2 regions of the Thalassobacillus sp. B23F22_16 genome follow, and region 2 is predicted to be linked to the other one. Evidence: a T-box and tRNA genes for the amino acid it is inferred to sense, from the RefSeq annotation. Region 2 holds a T-box; the other holds one or more tRNA genes.
The links. The T-box of region 2 lies ahead of alaS (alanine--tRNA ligase). A T-box ahead of a tRNA ligase gene usually reads a tRNA of that ligase, here a tRNA-Ala.

Region 1: it encodes a tRNA-Ala, which carries the amino acid that the T-box ahead of alaS (alanine--tRNA ligase) is inferred to sense. The anticodon was not compared.

Annotation. Positions count from the first base shown of each region.
Region 1 is NZ_JBIEKD010000005.1:143,344-151,218, forward strand. It holds gene trpB (tryptophan synthase subunit beta) at 1-1,145, shown strand, start outside; gene trpA (tryptophan synthase subunit alpha) at 1,147-1,950, shown strand; gene ACGTNI_RS06445 (anthranilate synthase component II) at 1,984-2,568, shown strand; gene ACGTNI_RS06450 (YflT domain-containing protein) at 2,620-2,961, opposite strand; tRNA gene ACGTNI_RS06455 (tRNA-Ala) at 3,126-3,198, shown strand; gene ACGTNI_RS06460 (hypothetical protein) at 3,433-3,918, opposite strand; gene ACGTNI_RS06465 (sigma-54-dependent Fis family transcriptional regulator) at 4,225-6,033, shown strand; gene ACGTNI_RS06470 (thiamine pyrophosphate-dependent dehydrogenase E1 component subunit alpha) at 6,230-7,240, shown strand; gene ACGTNI_RS06475 (alpha-ketoacid dehydrogenase subunit beta) at 7,244-7,875, shown strand, end outside.
Region 2 is NZ_JBIEKD010000006.1:4,094-11,968, forward strand. It holds gene ACGTNI_RS06560 (DUF1292 domain-containing protein) at 1-43, opposite strand, end outside; gene ruvX (Holliday junction resolvase RuvX) at 58-474, opposite strand; gene ACGTNI_RS06570 (IreB family regulatory phosphoprotein) at 475-741, opposite strand; gene alaS (alanine--tRNA ligase) at 814-3,441, opposite strand; T-box leader at 3,643-3,852, opposite strand; gene ACGTNI_RS06580 (AI-2E family transporter) at 3,903-4,964, opposite strand; gene ACGTNI_RS06585 (YrzR-like zinc ribbon domain) at 4,967-5,143, opposite strand; gene recD2 (SF1B family DNA helicase RecD2) at 5,482-7,797, opposite strand; gene ACGTNI_RS06595 (tetratricopeptide repeat protein) at 7,829-7,875, opposite strand, start outside.

The sequences.
Region 1 (7,875 bases), on a different contig from region 2:
GAAAATATGTACCGGAAACCTTGATGGCTCCATTACAGGAGCTCGAAGAAGCGCTTGATGAAGCGATGGCTGACAGAGAGTTTATCACAGAATATCACCGCGTATTAGAAAAGTATGCAGGAAGACCGACGGCACTTACTTATGCAGATAAAGTGACCGAGATGCTCGGTGGAGCCAGGATTTATTTAAAGCGGGAGGATTTGCTCCATACTGGTGCCCATAAATTAAATAACGCCATTGGTCAGGCATTGCTTGCGAAAAGGATGGGCAAACAAAAAATCATTGCAGAAACGGGAGCAGGACAGCATGGTGTAGCGTCTGCGACGGTGGCTGCTAAATTCGGATTGGAATGTAAAGTGTTCATGGGGGAAGAAGATATCCGCCGCCAGGAGCCGAATGTTTTTCGGATGAAAATGCTTGGGGCAGAAGTGATTCCTGTCTCCAGTGGACGAGGCACCTTGAAGGATGCAACCAATGAGGCGATTCGTTACTGGGTTGCCAACTGTGAAGATACCTTTTATTTGATCGGTTCTGTTGTTGGACCGCACCCTTACCCACGGATGGTCCGTGATTTCCAGCGGATTATCGGTGATGAATCCAAGCGTCAGTTTCTTGAAGGAGAGCCAACCCTGCCGGATTATATTTATGCCTGTGTCGGCGGCGGGAGCAACGCCATCGGTATGTTCCATCCTTTCCTGGAAGATGATGTGGAGCTTGTCGGCGTTGAAGCGGCTGGAAAAGGCATAGATACGTCGGAGCATGCCGCGACATTGACGAAGGGAGATCGCGGTGTTATTCATGGTTCGTTGACGTTCCTGTTGCAGGATGAGCATGGACAAATTACCGAGCCATACTCGATTTCCGCAGGACTCGACTATCCAGGCATCGGCCCGGAGCACGCTTATTTGTTCGACTCCAAACAGGTACGCTATGAAGCGGTTACCGATGAGGAAGCGATGAACGCATTGAAGCTGCTGACCGAGACGGAAGGCATCATTCCTGCTGTGGAAAGCGCTCATGCTTTAGCACAGGCTTTCAAAGAAGCAAAAGACATGTCACCGGATAAAACGATTCTTATCAATCTGTCGGGACGTGGAGATAAAGACTTGGCTACGATTATGAATCATTTCAAGGGGGAGGAATAATATGCTGACACAAACTTCATTCCAAGGGAAATTGAACAAGACAGAAGACTTGTTCATCCCATTCATTGAAGCAGGCGATCCTACTCCTAAAGTGACGATTGACCTCGCCTTGAAACTCCAGGAGGCTGGTGCTGATATTTTGGAATTAGGAATTCCTTATTCCGATCCATTGGCCGATGGGCCGACGATCCAGCGGGCGGCGAAAAGGGCATTGGACAATGGTATGTCTTTGCAGCAGGCAATTGAATTGATTCCAGAAATGCGTGAAAAGGGACTGGAGATACCAGTTGTCGTTTTCACGTATTATAATCCAGTCCTCCGTATTGGAGAGGAAAAGCTTTTCAAACTATTGGAGGAACATGGAGCAGAAGGGGTACTGATTCCGGATCTGCCCCATGAAGAAAGCGAGTCTGTCAGAGAACTGGCGTTAAAGCACGATATTGAATATATTTCGCTAGTTGCCCCTAATTCAGAAGAACGGATTCAAAAGATAGCATCGGAAGCGCGCGGATTCCTTTATTGCGTATCCACACTTGGCGTTACCGGAGGCGAAAACCAGCTGTCGTCAGAAGTCACCGACTTTATCAGGAAAGTGAAGGAGCACAGCCCTGTTCCTGTTGCCGTTGGCTTTGGCATTTCGACGAATGAAGATGTCCGAATGATTCGGGACCATGCCGACGGTGTCATTATCGGAAGTAAAATCATTCGGCTGGTGGAAGCAGAAGTAGAAAATTTAAAAGATGATAGCAAGCGTCAGGAAGCCCTGGATCGTTTTTATGAGAATGTACGTGAACTAGTCGAGTAGCAGAGGAGGAAGAGCAGAGAGGAGCTGAGCAATATGATTTATATGATTGACCATTATGATTCCTTTACCTATAACATTGTGCAATATCTTGGTGAGCTTGGGGAAGAAATCATTGTCTGTCGTAATGATAAGGTTAGCCTGGAAGAGATAAAAAATCTTCAGCCTGATTTGATTTTTCTTTCGCCGGGACCGTGTTCACCAAGCGATGCACCGATGACCTTAGAAGTCATCGATGAGTTTAAAGGTGAAATCCCCATTTTCGGTGTCTGTCTTGGACATCAGGCCATCGCCCAGGCATTCGGCGCGGAAGTGGTACAGACGGAAAAGTTGATGCATGGCAAATCATCTTACATCCATCACGAGGAAAAAGGAATTTACGAGGGGCTGATATCCCCGATGGAAGCCATGCGCTACCATTCTTTGATTGTCGATATGGAAAGTCTGCCAAAAACCTTTGATTTAACTGCTGTAACAGTAGACGGAGAAATCATGGGTATCCGGCATAAAGAGTATCCGATCGAAGGTGTCCAATTTCATCCGGAATCTATCGGGACGCTGGAAGGGAAACAATTGATGCAAAACATGCTGAACCAGTATATCAAAGTTCCCGTTAAATAAAGCAAAGCGGAGGGTACCTGTCATAGACCCCTCCGCTTTTTGGTTCTTTTATTAAAATTTTACATCTTCTTCATTCGTAACAACTAATAACGTTTTTCCTTTTTCTAGTTCTTTATGGAGTTCCTTAGCCGTAGATTGCTCGAAGCCAATTTCTTTCATCTTGGAGAGCAGTTTATCATCTTTACCACGGAAGACATTTTTCGTTGCTGTACCAAGACCAGTTTCGCTTACACCAATCTTATTTGCGTCGGTTTGTCTTTTCGCTCGTCTGACATGGTCATTGTCATGGGAAAGAATATAGATGTTATCCTCATCGACCCCATGTTTCTTGATTCGGTCGATGGATTCACCCATTTTTTCGTCATCACCAAAGATTTGATAGTTCGGTTGCATCGATATCGCCTCCTTAGAAAGAGCGTTTCCCGGTGAAGGAACAGCATAAACAATGAAGAAAGTCCCGTTATAGAATTAAAATTAGCAGTTTTTTCATTTTCCTCTTGATAAAAATAGGATTGTCGTTATATAATACTGATTGTCGAGTTGAAAAATTGAATTACGGGGCATTAGCTCAGCTGGGAGAGCGCTTCGCTGGCAGCGAAGAGGTCAGCGGTTCGAGCCCGCTATGCTCCACTTATAAACCCTTGTTTAATTACAAGGGTTTTTCTATTATTTTTTATTTTCCGCATAAAAAAACCAACCGGATTTCACTGGTTGGTTTTCTTGCTTAAGAAAGCAGCACTATACTGGCGCCAGGGGTAGGCGCCAATGTGGTGCTGTCGTTCTTTTTATAAATTTTATCAGATCAGGACATGAATATAGTTAATGTAATCGATTTGATATTAAAATTACATAACTTTCCCTTATTTATTTACGCTGTCCTCCCTGGGCAACCTGCTTTCGTTCAAAATCTCTTACGGTTGAATCTTTACGAAAAGGAATGAATTCCTTGTTAAACTCCTCTTTGTCTGTCTCTGCGTTACTTTCATTTTGATGCTTACTCTCAATCTTTGGTGCTTCTTCTTTTGAATCGTCCTGCATCCCTGCTATCCATGTTTCGAACGGATAGGTGCCGCGGTCGATGATGACACAAAGGTCCTCTAGTGTCTGGGTCAATGCCGCTAAACAATCAAGGCCGTTCTTCAGCAAAATCCCTTTTCTTTTTGCTTTCTCTACAGAATGTTCCAAACGATAGGAATGATCTTTGTAATCGAATTCTATATAACAACTGCTGCGATCCCAATTAAAATGGTAGTCACCAATCTTTAGACGTTTCATTACTTCTACTAATCTTTTTTCACTTGTATCCTGGTCTTTATAGGGCAGCCATTTGAAAAGACTATTCTTCAACATACTTACACCCTTTCATAGTGTCTTAAGTTTTTATGCATACTGCTTAATTTCGACAAACCGACAAAAAATTCCTTTTATATTCGTTTTACATTTATCGATCTTTTTTTACAAAAATCGGGAAATGAACTCATCTTCAAGCTTCTAAACCCTTTATGCACAGTATTTTAATAGTTTGAGAATTTTGTAGGAATTTTCAGAAATATAAGTAGTTACAAGGAGGAACCAGAGCAATTTTAATCGAATATTAGGAGTAGAATGCTCTCTTGCTGACATACTTTAATACCATTCAAAGAGGTGAAGTATCACGTGGTGGAACAAATCACAAAAGGTGATTGGAGACGTTTTGTCCAGGAAGGTGTATTGGATGATTCACGTATTAACGAGCGGATTCTGACATCATGGAACCATTGCAGACGTCTTGGTGTCGATCCTTACAATGGGAAAGGCACCCACTTGTTGTCTTATGAGGCGTTACAGACACGGAGAAGAGAAAATAGCCGGCTGATACAATTGGCAGAACCATTTATCAAAAAGCTTGCAGCTATGTACCATGATTCTAATGTGGTTTTGCTCCTTGTCGATCGTGAGGGCTATGTACTAAGGATGGCAGGGGAGGAACAAGTGAAAGCCACGGCGGGTCAGATAAATTTTACAGAGGGTGTGAAATGGACGGAAGAACAAGTCGGAACCAATGCAATCGGAACAGCATTGGCAATTGGTGAACCAATCGCCATCAATGGGATGGAACATTTTTCAGTAGCATCGCAAACATGGGGATGTTCCGCTGCGCCGATTAAAGATGAGAATGGCGATGTGATTGGTGCTTTGGATATCTCAAGTCCTTATATTCCCGATTACTATCAACATGTGCTTGCGACAGTTGTTGCTGCTGCCTATGCGATTGAGAGCAAGTGGCAGCATATGATGAAGGAAGAAGAGCTTGAGTTAATCCATTTTGGATTGAAAGAAGAAAGAGGCAGTGACCGTTCCTTCATGCTTTATAATCGTAATCACCAGTTGGTTTACGCATCCCCTGCCATTACAAATGGTCCTGCTGCCATTTCTGAATTACCGACAAACCACAAAAAGTCTCCTGTATACGCAAAAGATTCAAGAGAAATCATCGGGCATCTAATCACTTTAACAAATCATAAAAAATCACCTGCAGTCCAAGGCTGGAACTCCTCGTTCCAATTTCAGGGTGTAGCCGGGAAAAGCAGCGCATTTCAAAAAGTAATAGATCGTGCGAAAAAGGCTGCTGATAAGAATGTCACCATTCATATTACTGGAGACACAGGGACAGGAAAAGAAGTAATGGCAAGATCGCTTCATGATTGCAGTAAATCCAAAGGCCCGTTTGTTGCGGTCAATTGTGGTGCCATACCTGAAAACCTGTTGGAAAGCGAACTGTTTGGTTATACAGGAGGAGCATTCACTGGTGCTCAAAAGGGTGGTTATGAAGGGAAAATAGTACAAGCCAATGGTGGCACTTTATTTTTGGATGAAATTGGTGACATCTCAGTAAAAACACAGGTTGCTCTACTGCGTACGCTCCAGGAAAAAAAGGTAGTGCCTATTGGCGGTAAAAAGCCGATACCTGTCACATTCCGTCTCATTACAGCAACCAATAGGTACCTTGGAGCGCTCGTTAAGAAAGGGCAATTCAGGGAAGATCTTTATTATCGAATCTATGTCTATCCTCTTCACATGCCGCCGCTTAAAAGCAGGTTATCGGATATTCCTGACTTAGTTGATTATTATTTTGGGAAACAAAATTGGCCATTCACCTGGAGTAAAGAAGCTATTCGGGCTTTGCAAAGCTACCATTGGCCAGGGAATATCCGGGAGCTTTTTAATGTATTGGAAGGTATTTATACAGAATATGGTGAGCAATCACCAGAACCTTCAGAAGTTGAAACCTATATTCGGCAAATTACTCCATATGAAAGGGAAGACAGCTTTTGTGTTGAATTGTCCACACGTGAGCAGATGGAAAAGGAGTATATTGAAAAAGCGTTAAGACAGCACGGAGGAAAAGCTTCGGCCGCTGCCCGGCAGCTTGGGATACCCCGCAGCACTTTTTATCGGAAATTGAAAAAATACAATCTGGGATAATGGAACATATTGAGACAGAATGAGACAGTTTCCCGATTTGTCTCAGTTTCCAGTCGAAATTTAATAGATGAATGTTTAAAAACGCTTATTATGTAAGCGTTTTCTTTTTTGGCATGAAACTTGCAACAGTTAAAAGTAGAACGCTCCATAGGCAAATTCCGTTAGAGCGTTACAAAAATTAAGGAGGGCGACGTGTATGAGAGTATCGGAAGTCCAGCAAGAAGCACTGACAGCTGAAAAAGCCAAATGGATGTATCAGAAGATGGTAGAGATTCGTCGGTTTGAAGATCAGGTCCATGAAACATTCAGTACAGGAACCATACCCGGATTCGTGCATCTATATGCTGGGGAAGAGGCGGTTGCGGTCGGCGTTTGTTCCCATTTAGATGACAAGGACTACATTACGAGTACACACCGTGGACATGGACATTGTATTGCTAAAGGGTGCGACTTGAAAGGCATGATGGCAGAAATCTATGGAAAAGCCACGGGCTTATGTAAAGGAAAAGGCGGCTCCATGCACATTGCCGATGTCAGTAAAGGGATGCTTGGAGCAAATGGAATTGTAGGCGGTGGTTTCCCGCTGGCGACTGGCGCAGGGTTATCAGCAAAGTTGAGAAAAACTGGCGGGGTTGCGGTTTGCTTCTTTGGTGATGGTGCCAACAACCACGGAACTTTCCATGAAGGAATCAACCAGGCAGCAATCTGGAACCTTCCTGTCATTTTTGTAGCGGAAAACAATGGATATGGAGAATCGACTCCGTTTGAATATGCCTCCAGTTGTAAATCGATTGCTGATCGGGCAGCCGGATATAATATCCCGGGTGAAACGGTGGACGGAAAAGATACGATGGCCGTTTATGAAGCGGCACAACGAGCGGTGGAACGTGCCCGTAATGGAGAAGGACCTAGTCTGATCGAGTGTGTCACATATAGAAACTATGGACATTTTGAAGGCGATGCCCAGACCTATAAAACATCAGAGGAACGAGAGCAGCACCTGAATGAATTAGATGCAATTATTCGATTCCGGGAACATCTATTATCGAATAACCTTGCATCCGAGGATGAGCTCCACTCCATTGATGAAAACGTGCGGCAGGCCGTCGCAGATGCTGTGGAGTTTGCGGAGAAAAGCCCAATGCCGGAGGCCGATCAACTGACCACGGATGTGTACGTGAACTATAAACCAGGCGGGGAGGAATAAACGATGGCAAGACAAATTTCATTTGCTGATGCGATTAATGAAGCGATTAAGGAAACGATGAGAAACGATGAAAATGTTATTTTGCTGGGAGAAGATGTAGCCGGTGGAGCTGACCTCGATCATCTCGGAGATGAAGATGCCTGGGGCGGAGTAATGGGGGTCACTAAAGGCTTAGTCCAGGAATTTGGACGAGATCGGATTCTTGATACGCCAATTGCTGAAGCAGGATATGTTGGAGCTGCTGTAAGTGCTGCAGCCACTGGAATGCGGCCAATTGCTGAATTGATGTTTAATGACTTTATCGGCAGCTGTCTGGATGAAGTGATGAACCAGGGTGCGAAATTAAGGTACATGTTTGGCGGCCACGCGAAAATTCCTCTTGTAATCCGGACGATGCACGGAGCAGGATTTCGTGCAGCAGCTCAGCACTCGCAGACCCTTTATGGCATGTTTACCGCAATTCCGGGTGTCAAAGTTGTGGTCCCTTCCACCCCTGCTGATGCCAAAGGACTGCTGATTTCTGCTATAGAAGATGACGATATGGTAGTGTTCTTTGAAGATAAAACCCTCTATAACGTCAAAGGGGAAGTACCAGAAGGACATTATACTATTCCGATTGGAAAGGCGGACATCAA
Region 2 (7,875 bases):
TCTCATCAGGGATGATAATACGCTCTTGTTCTTCTAGGGCCATGCAAATCCACTCCTTTATTGATTGGCATCCAGATAGCTCTGTAAGATTATGCTGGCTGCCATCTTATCAATTACTTTCTTTCTCTTTTTTCTGCTGACATCTGCATTTAATAAAATACGTTCAGCAGCCATGGTTGTCAAACGTTCATCCCAGTAAACTATCGGTAATTGGAAGGCTTTTTCTAACTGTTGCCCGAATTCCTTACTGGCTTCACCACGTGGCCCAACCGTTCCATTCATATTTTTTGGCAGGCCGATTACTACCTTGGATACTTCATGTTCATCGATGAGTTCCTTTAAAGGGGCAATAGCCGTTTCAAAGTCCGGCTCTGTCCACTTAATTGTTGTAATACCCTGGGCAGTCCAGCCTAAACCGTCGGAGATTGCAACTCCGATCGTTTTTTCTCCGACATCTAATCCCATTGTTTTCATTTATTTACCTTTGTTTCCCTCCAAGTAGTATTTCACCAGCTCTTCAATTAATTCATCCCGTTCCATTTTCCTGATTAAGTTCCTGGCATCTTTATGGCGAGGAATATACGCTGGATCCCCGGAAAGCAGGTAGCCTACTATCTGGTTGATCGGATTATAACCTTTCTCTTTAAGCGATTCGTGTACCGAAAGTAGTACAGAACGCACATCCTGCTCAAACGGCTCCTCTGAAAAATTAAATTTCATTGTCTTGTCCATTGAACTCATCTTAACACCTCGCACTTTTTTATGATTTACTCCATTATATACTTAATTCAGGAGTTTGAAAAACATCGGGGTTTATTGAACATATTCTTTTGCATATTGGAGCGCTTCTTCTATCTTCGATGGATCTTTTCCACCAGCTTGTGCCATGTCCGGACGACCGCCGCCTCCACCGCCGCAACGAGCAGCCGCTTCTTTAATCAATTTCCCTGCATGGTAACCATCTTCGATAAGATCCTTGGAAACTCCTGCAATTAACTGGACTTTTTCCCCATTCGAAGCTGCCAATAGTATGATTCCTGATTCAAGCTTTTGCTTCAGTTCATCCATCATGCTTCTAAGGGCATTTGCATCTTTGACATTCACTTGTTTTGAAAGGACAGGAATACCATTGACTTCTTCTACTTCATTCAAAATGGAACTCGCCTCAAGGTTAGAAAACTTACTGGCTAACGATTCTTTTTCTCTTTGTTCTGCTTTCAATTCCTGATGTAGTACGTCAATTCGCTCAGGTACCTGCTCCGGTTTTGTCTTCAAACGTGCAGCCGCTTCCTTAAGAAGCGTTTCTTTTCCGTTCATATATTGATAAGCATCTTTTGCAGTGACTGCTTCAATCCTTCTTGTACCAGCTCCAATCCCTGTCTCAGAGACAATCTTGAAGAGGCCGATTTCAGCAGTATTAAGCACATGACAACCTCCGCACAGTTCCATGCTATAGTCTCCTACTTGAACCACACGGACCTCATCCCCATACTTCTCACCAAATAAAGCCATCGCGCCCTTTTCCTTCGCTTCCTGCAAAGAATTGTACTCGATCTGTACAGGTATTGACTCCCAGACTTTCTCATTGACCATTTCTTCGATTTGATGCAACTCCTCTTCTGATACAGAACCGAAATGAGAAAAGTCAAAACGGAGACGATCCGGAGCCACCAAAGAACCAGCCTGGTTGACATGATTGCCCAGTACATCTTTTAATGCCTGATGAAGCAGGTGTGTAGCTGTATGATTCTTCACGACAAAAGAACGGGCCGAGGCATCCACTACAGCTGTCACTGTTGCTCCCTTTTCTAATCTCCCTTCCGTTACTACCACTTCATGCATGTGCTGACCATTCGGTGCTTTTTGCACATTTTTCACTTCCAGGCTTACTTGATCGCTTTTTATCCATCCTTTATCAGCGATTTGACCTCCGCTTTCCGCATAAAAAGGAGTATGATCTAAAAAGATATAGGCTGTCTCACCTGAGTCTGCTGTGTCTGCAAATGACTTTTCTTTGATCATTTCCACGACCTTCGCTTCTACTTCCAGGTTATTATAGCCGATAAATTCACTTTCAACTTGAACATCTCCAAGTACACCTTCCTGGATTTGCATGGAGTCCGACTTTTGGCGTGCACTACGAGCGCGCTCCCGCTGCTTTTCCATTTCTTTCTGGAAGCCTTCTTCATCCATGGTAAACCCTGCTTCTTCCACATATTCTTCTGTTAATTCTTTCGGGAAACCATATGTGTCATAGAGACGAAAGACTTCTGTACCTGGGAAGACATTATTACCTTTGTTCGTTTCTTCCTTGATAATATCTGATAATATTGAAAGTCCGTCGTTCAGTGTTTCATGGAAACGTTCTTCTTCAGTTTTAATTACATTTTGAATAAATGGCCGCTTTTCATTTACTTCCGGATAGAAATCTATCATAATATCTGCAACTTGTGGAACGAGCTTGTACATGAATGGCTCATGGATTCCAATTTGCTTTGCATACCTTACTGCACGTCGCAATAAACGTCGCAGCACATATCCGCGTCCTTCATTGGAAGGCAGAGCTCCATCACCTACCGCAAACGCTACAGTACGTATATGATCGGCTATCACTTTGAATGCCACATCATATTCTGTGTCCTGCCCGTATTTCACGTTAGCGAGCCTTTCTGTTTCTTGGATGATCGGCATGAATAAATCCGTTTCAAAGTTAGTAGGTGTATCCTGAATGACACAGACCATCCGCTCTAATCCCATTCCGGTATCAATATTTTTCTTTGGCAATGGGGTATACGTGTCATCAGGGTTATGATTGAACTGAGAAAATACAAGGTTCCATATTTCCAGATACCGTTCATTTTCCCCACCGGGATATAATTCTGGATCACTTGGATCGTTCCCATAATTTTCGCCGCGATCAAAGAAAATCTCTGTATTTGGCCCACTCGGCCCTTCTCCAATATCCCAGAAATTCTCTTCCAATCGGATGATCCGCTCTTCCGGAAGACCAACTATATCCCTCCAGATGTTATAAGCTTCATCATCTTCCGGGTGGACAGTGACCGATAGGAGATCTTTATCGAACCCGATCCATTCCGGACTAGTAAGGAACTCCCATCCCCATTGAATAGCTTCTTCTTTAAAGTAATCTCCAATTGAGAAATTACCGAGCATTTCAAAGAAAGTGTGGTGGCGTGCTGTCTTCCCGACATTTTCAATATCGTTGGTGCGGATAGATTTTTGCGCATTGACGATTCTAGGCTTCTCAGGGACCACTCTTCCATCAAAATACTTCTTCAATGTTGCCACACCGCTATTTATCCATAATAAAGTCGGATCTTCATGCGGGACAAGTGAGGCACTTGGTTCGGTACGGTGTCCTTTTTCATTGAAAAAATCCAGATACATTTGGCGTACTTCTGCTGAAGTCAGTTTTTTCATCTTTTCATTCCTCCTGAATTATTCTTGTAGCAACTAAAGCGTAAACATTGATTAACCATCTGCAAATTCGTGGGAATAACTGGAATACAGCTTGTTCCGCATAAGTTATTTATAGAGAATATGGGATGGTTTTTTAAAATTTCGGGTGATACCTTTTCCTGATGATACAAAAAAATAAAAAAACCGTCCCTGCTCTTATTGAGCAGGGACGGGGTATCATTTCCGCGGTACCACCCTGATTATGGAGTATATCTCCATCACCTTGGACGCTGGTAACGGTGCGTGGCCGGCGGGTTTTAACCGCACTCGGGAATAGCTTCTGCAGCCCTTCATCCAGGATCTCTCTCAGCCAAGGAAATCCCTCTCTTAAAGAATGGTCTGCTGCATACTCAGTTCCGTCAACATATTCCATAACAAATTGATTTTGATATGCGTTATTATAGATAACTATCCAGTAGTTGTCAATGCGGGGCCTTTGCTCTCCATATGTGTTCTGCTATCACCTTGATACAGGTTAGGATCGGGACAGCCAGAATCATGCCCAGAATGCCGGCCGCCTCTTCTCCAACAAGCAAAGCAAGGATGATAAGTATCGGGTGAATATGGATGCTTTTACCTACTATATATGGAGATAACAGGTTTCCTTCAATAACCTGGACAACGATAATTGTAATAAGCACATAGACTACCATTTTCACAGATGTAGTAAGTGCTATAATAACAGCGGGAAAAGCGCCAATCAGGGGCCCAAAGTAAGGAATAATATTGGTAGCCCCTACTACCACGCCCAAAAGCAGTGGATAATTAATTCCAATCAGCCAAAACCCAATAAAAGAAAGGCATCCAACGAACAAACAGACAATAAATTGCCCTCGTATATAGCCGCCTAACGAAATGCTTATATCATGCACCAGCGTCTTCCCTTCGAAATGAAACCGTTTTGGTGTCAATTTCTTACATGCCTCTTTAATCCGTTCGATATCCTTAAGAAAATAAAATGTCAAAACAGGAATGACAGCAGCCACTACTAGTACATCCATGATCCCAGTGAAGCTCGCAATTAGCATTGTCACCCGTTCGTTCGTCCAGGTTTCCAGCTGGTATAAAATCTCGGTCAACTGATCATGAAAGCTTTCCGGCAAATCAGATGTTTGCTGATAGATTTGTGAAATCAAGTTTCGGTAACCTTCGGCAAATTCCGGAATTTGAGCATTCAGGTCTCTTAATTGGTTGATTAATCTCGGTATACCTTTATATAACCCGTAACCCACCCCTGCAAAAAACAGAAAGAAGATTACAAGAATCGCTGCCCAGCGCGGAAGATGGCGTTCGTGCAATTTCTCTACGACCGGATGGAGCAGAAATGCTATAAAACCTGCAATTAGAAAAGGTGTAAGAACCTTCCATACGCCAACCAACATCCCCTTATAATAAGGAAACAACTTTGCCAGCAAAAATAAACTTAATAGAATAAAGATCAGCAGCACAAATCGGTATAATGCGCGTCTGATTTTCTCTTCCATCTTTATTCTGCTTCCTGGAAGAACAAGTCATTCAAAGAACTTAAGCTGCCGTCTTCTTCGATCTGATGGACATTCATTCTGCCATTTTCATAGGATAGTTCAATATAGCAATTCCAACAATAGTACTGATTAGTGCCGACTTTTCCGATATCTTTCCGTTGACAGTTAGGGCAAATCAAGAGAAAAACTCCTTTTTAGCCCCTATCATGTCCCGATAAAGCTTCGTTTATACATGGTAATACTCTATTTAAAACTGTTTTCACTGCTGCATCCCATTATGGAAAATACACACTTTCCCTTTATAAATGAGCTCTGTTAAATCTTCAACAAAAGGGCCGAAAAGTCGAAGACTTGATTTCGAGACATTATTTGAGGAAAAGGGGCGGTGGGGAAGGGCTCGTGTCCCTGCCCATCCTTTTCCTTTCATGGTAACGGACCACACTATCTCGAAACCAGGTCTTAGTTAAAGGGAGTTTATGTGTAAAATTCTTAGTTAAAAATACTAGATGCTGTATTTTTACATAAAGTCATAGGGTGAGATTTCTTCTTCTTCCTCATCGGAAATTGGAGTAGCGCTGTTCTCTGTCAATTTCTCTTTTAAATGCGTATTTCGAAGGTTGGTGTCTTCCGTTTTGACGCCTTCCAGGAATGCTTGCTTATCGCCGCAAATAACCAGCGATCGCTTACTTCTTGTAATCGCCGTATATAAAAGGTTTTTTCGAAGCATACGTCGGTAGCTTCTTACTACTGGCATTATGACAATAGAAAATTCTGACCCTTGCGATTTATGAATAGAAGTACAGTAAGCAAGTGTGATATTAGATAAATCTTTCTTAGGATAGACTACTTCTTTTCCATCAAAATCAATGACTACCTGTTCAACCTGATCAACATTTTCATCTTCCCTGAAAATCGCGACAATTTCGCCAATGTCTCCATTATAAACACCGTCTTCCGGTTGATTGACAAGCTGAATCACTTTATCACCAGTCCGGTAGACGAGCTCTTTGAATTTAATATCCCTTTTTTGTTTACTAGGCGGATTGACTAACCATTGGATTTCTTCATTTAGTTTATTGATCCCTACATGCGTCCGATACATTGGTGCAAGTACCTGGATTTCACGACGTTCAATCCCCTTATCCATTGCCCGTTTGACTATTTGTGTTACAACATCTACTAATTGATTCTCCCCAGCATCGATAAAAGTGAAATCCTGTTCTTTTCGCAATGACTGGAGAGTACAACTGTCATTTTTTATTTCATGAGCCAGCTGAATGATACGTGAGCCTTCCTTTTGCCGGTAAACTTCCTGCAGTTGGACAAATGGGAGCTGCTGCGAAGCTAGTAAATCAGTCAATACCTGGCCGGGCCCAACGGATGGAAGCTGATCCTCATCCCCTACCACTAAAACTTGCATGTCTGAAGGGATAGCACGAAATAATTGGTTGGCAAGCCAAATATCTACCATAGAAAATTCGTCTACAATCAGAAGTTTCCCTTCCAGCTGATTATTTTGATTTTTTTCAAAGGAATTCTTGCCATCCCACCCCAGCAGCCTATGAACCGTCCTGGCAGGCAATCCAGTGGATTCGGTCATTCGTTTAGCAGCTCTTCCGGTGGGTGCAGTCAATACAAACGGGAAAGGCTGATCCTGATCATAATCTTCCGGATTAAGCGATAGTTCATTTAATTCCGCGTAGGCACGAATAATCCCCTTAATGACCGTCGTCTTTCCAGTACCAGGCCCCCCGGTCAAAATCATCACTTTTGATTGCAACGCTTTTTCTATCGCCTGAAATTGGTCCTGGCCATAGCTGAGTGCTTCTTCTTCTTCTACCTTGCCTATGATCTTTAATAATTCCGCTTGTGTGTAATCAGCATCCACATCTTTTGCTATAATTCTTTCTAATTGGTGGCAAAATCCATTTTCTGCATGGAATAAGGAAGGGAGGTAAACACGGTCCATTTCGATACGGACAATGCCCTCTTCTCCCATTTGTATTAACTGATGGGACAGGTTTTCAAAAGAGATCTCCTGCTGACTGCCGTTCAAAAGACGATCGACACTTTCTAATACTTCACGAGTTGGCAAATAAACGTGTCCCGTCTGGTAACTTTGCTGCAAAATATAAAGACACGCCGCCCGTATTCGTGTAGGGTGGTCGAAAGGCACTTCATTCACTCGTGCCACTTCATCTGCCCGATGAAAACCAAATCCCTCTACATGGAATACAAGCTGATAGGGATCTTCCTGTAGAATAGACAAGCTTTCATCTTTGAAGACCTCGTAGATTTTCTGAGCCATTTTCAATCCGAACCCGTATTTTGATACGTGAATTACCACATGTTCAAACCCCTGATGTTCCTTTAATGCATGATAAAGGCGGTCTGCCTGTTCCTTTTTCATGCCAGGGATGTCATCTAATACGGATTTATCATTCAAAATTGCCGTAACAGCCTGATTACCAAGCTGTTGATAAATCTTTTCTGCAGTTTTTTTGCCAATACCCTGGAACAAGTCACTGGATAAATACGCAATCAATCCATCTTTTGATTCTGGAAGCACCCGACGATAAAAGTCTATCTGGTATTGCTTCCCAAACTTAGGATGCTGTTGTATTTTCCCTTGGAAGATGTAGCTTTCTCCTTCTTCTAAGGGAGAAAAATGACCTTTGATGACAACATCCTTTTCTTCGAGTGGCTCATTCGTGTCTTTAATACGGACGGAAGCAATGGAAAAATGCTCGGAATCATTATGAAAGATCATCCGATTCAACTTACCTTTAATATAACCCGCCTCAATCTGCTGTTTCTCTTCACTTGTTTCCATTGCTATCCGTCTTCTCCTTTCCTGCCCAGCTTTAGTTATCTAACAGATTTTCTAACTGTTTTTTTCCATTAGCCGCAA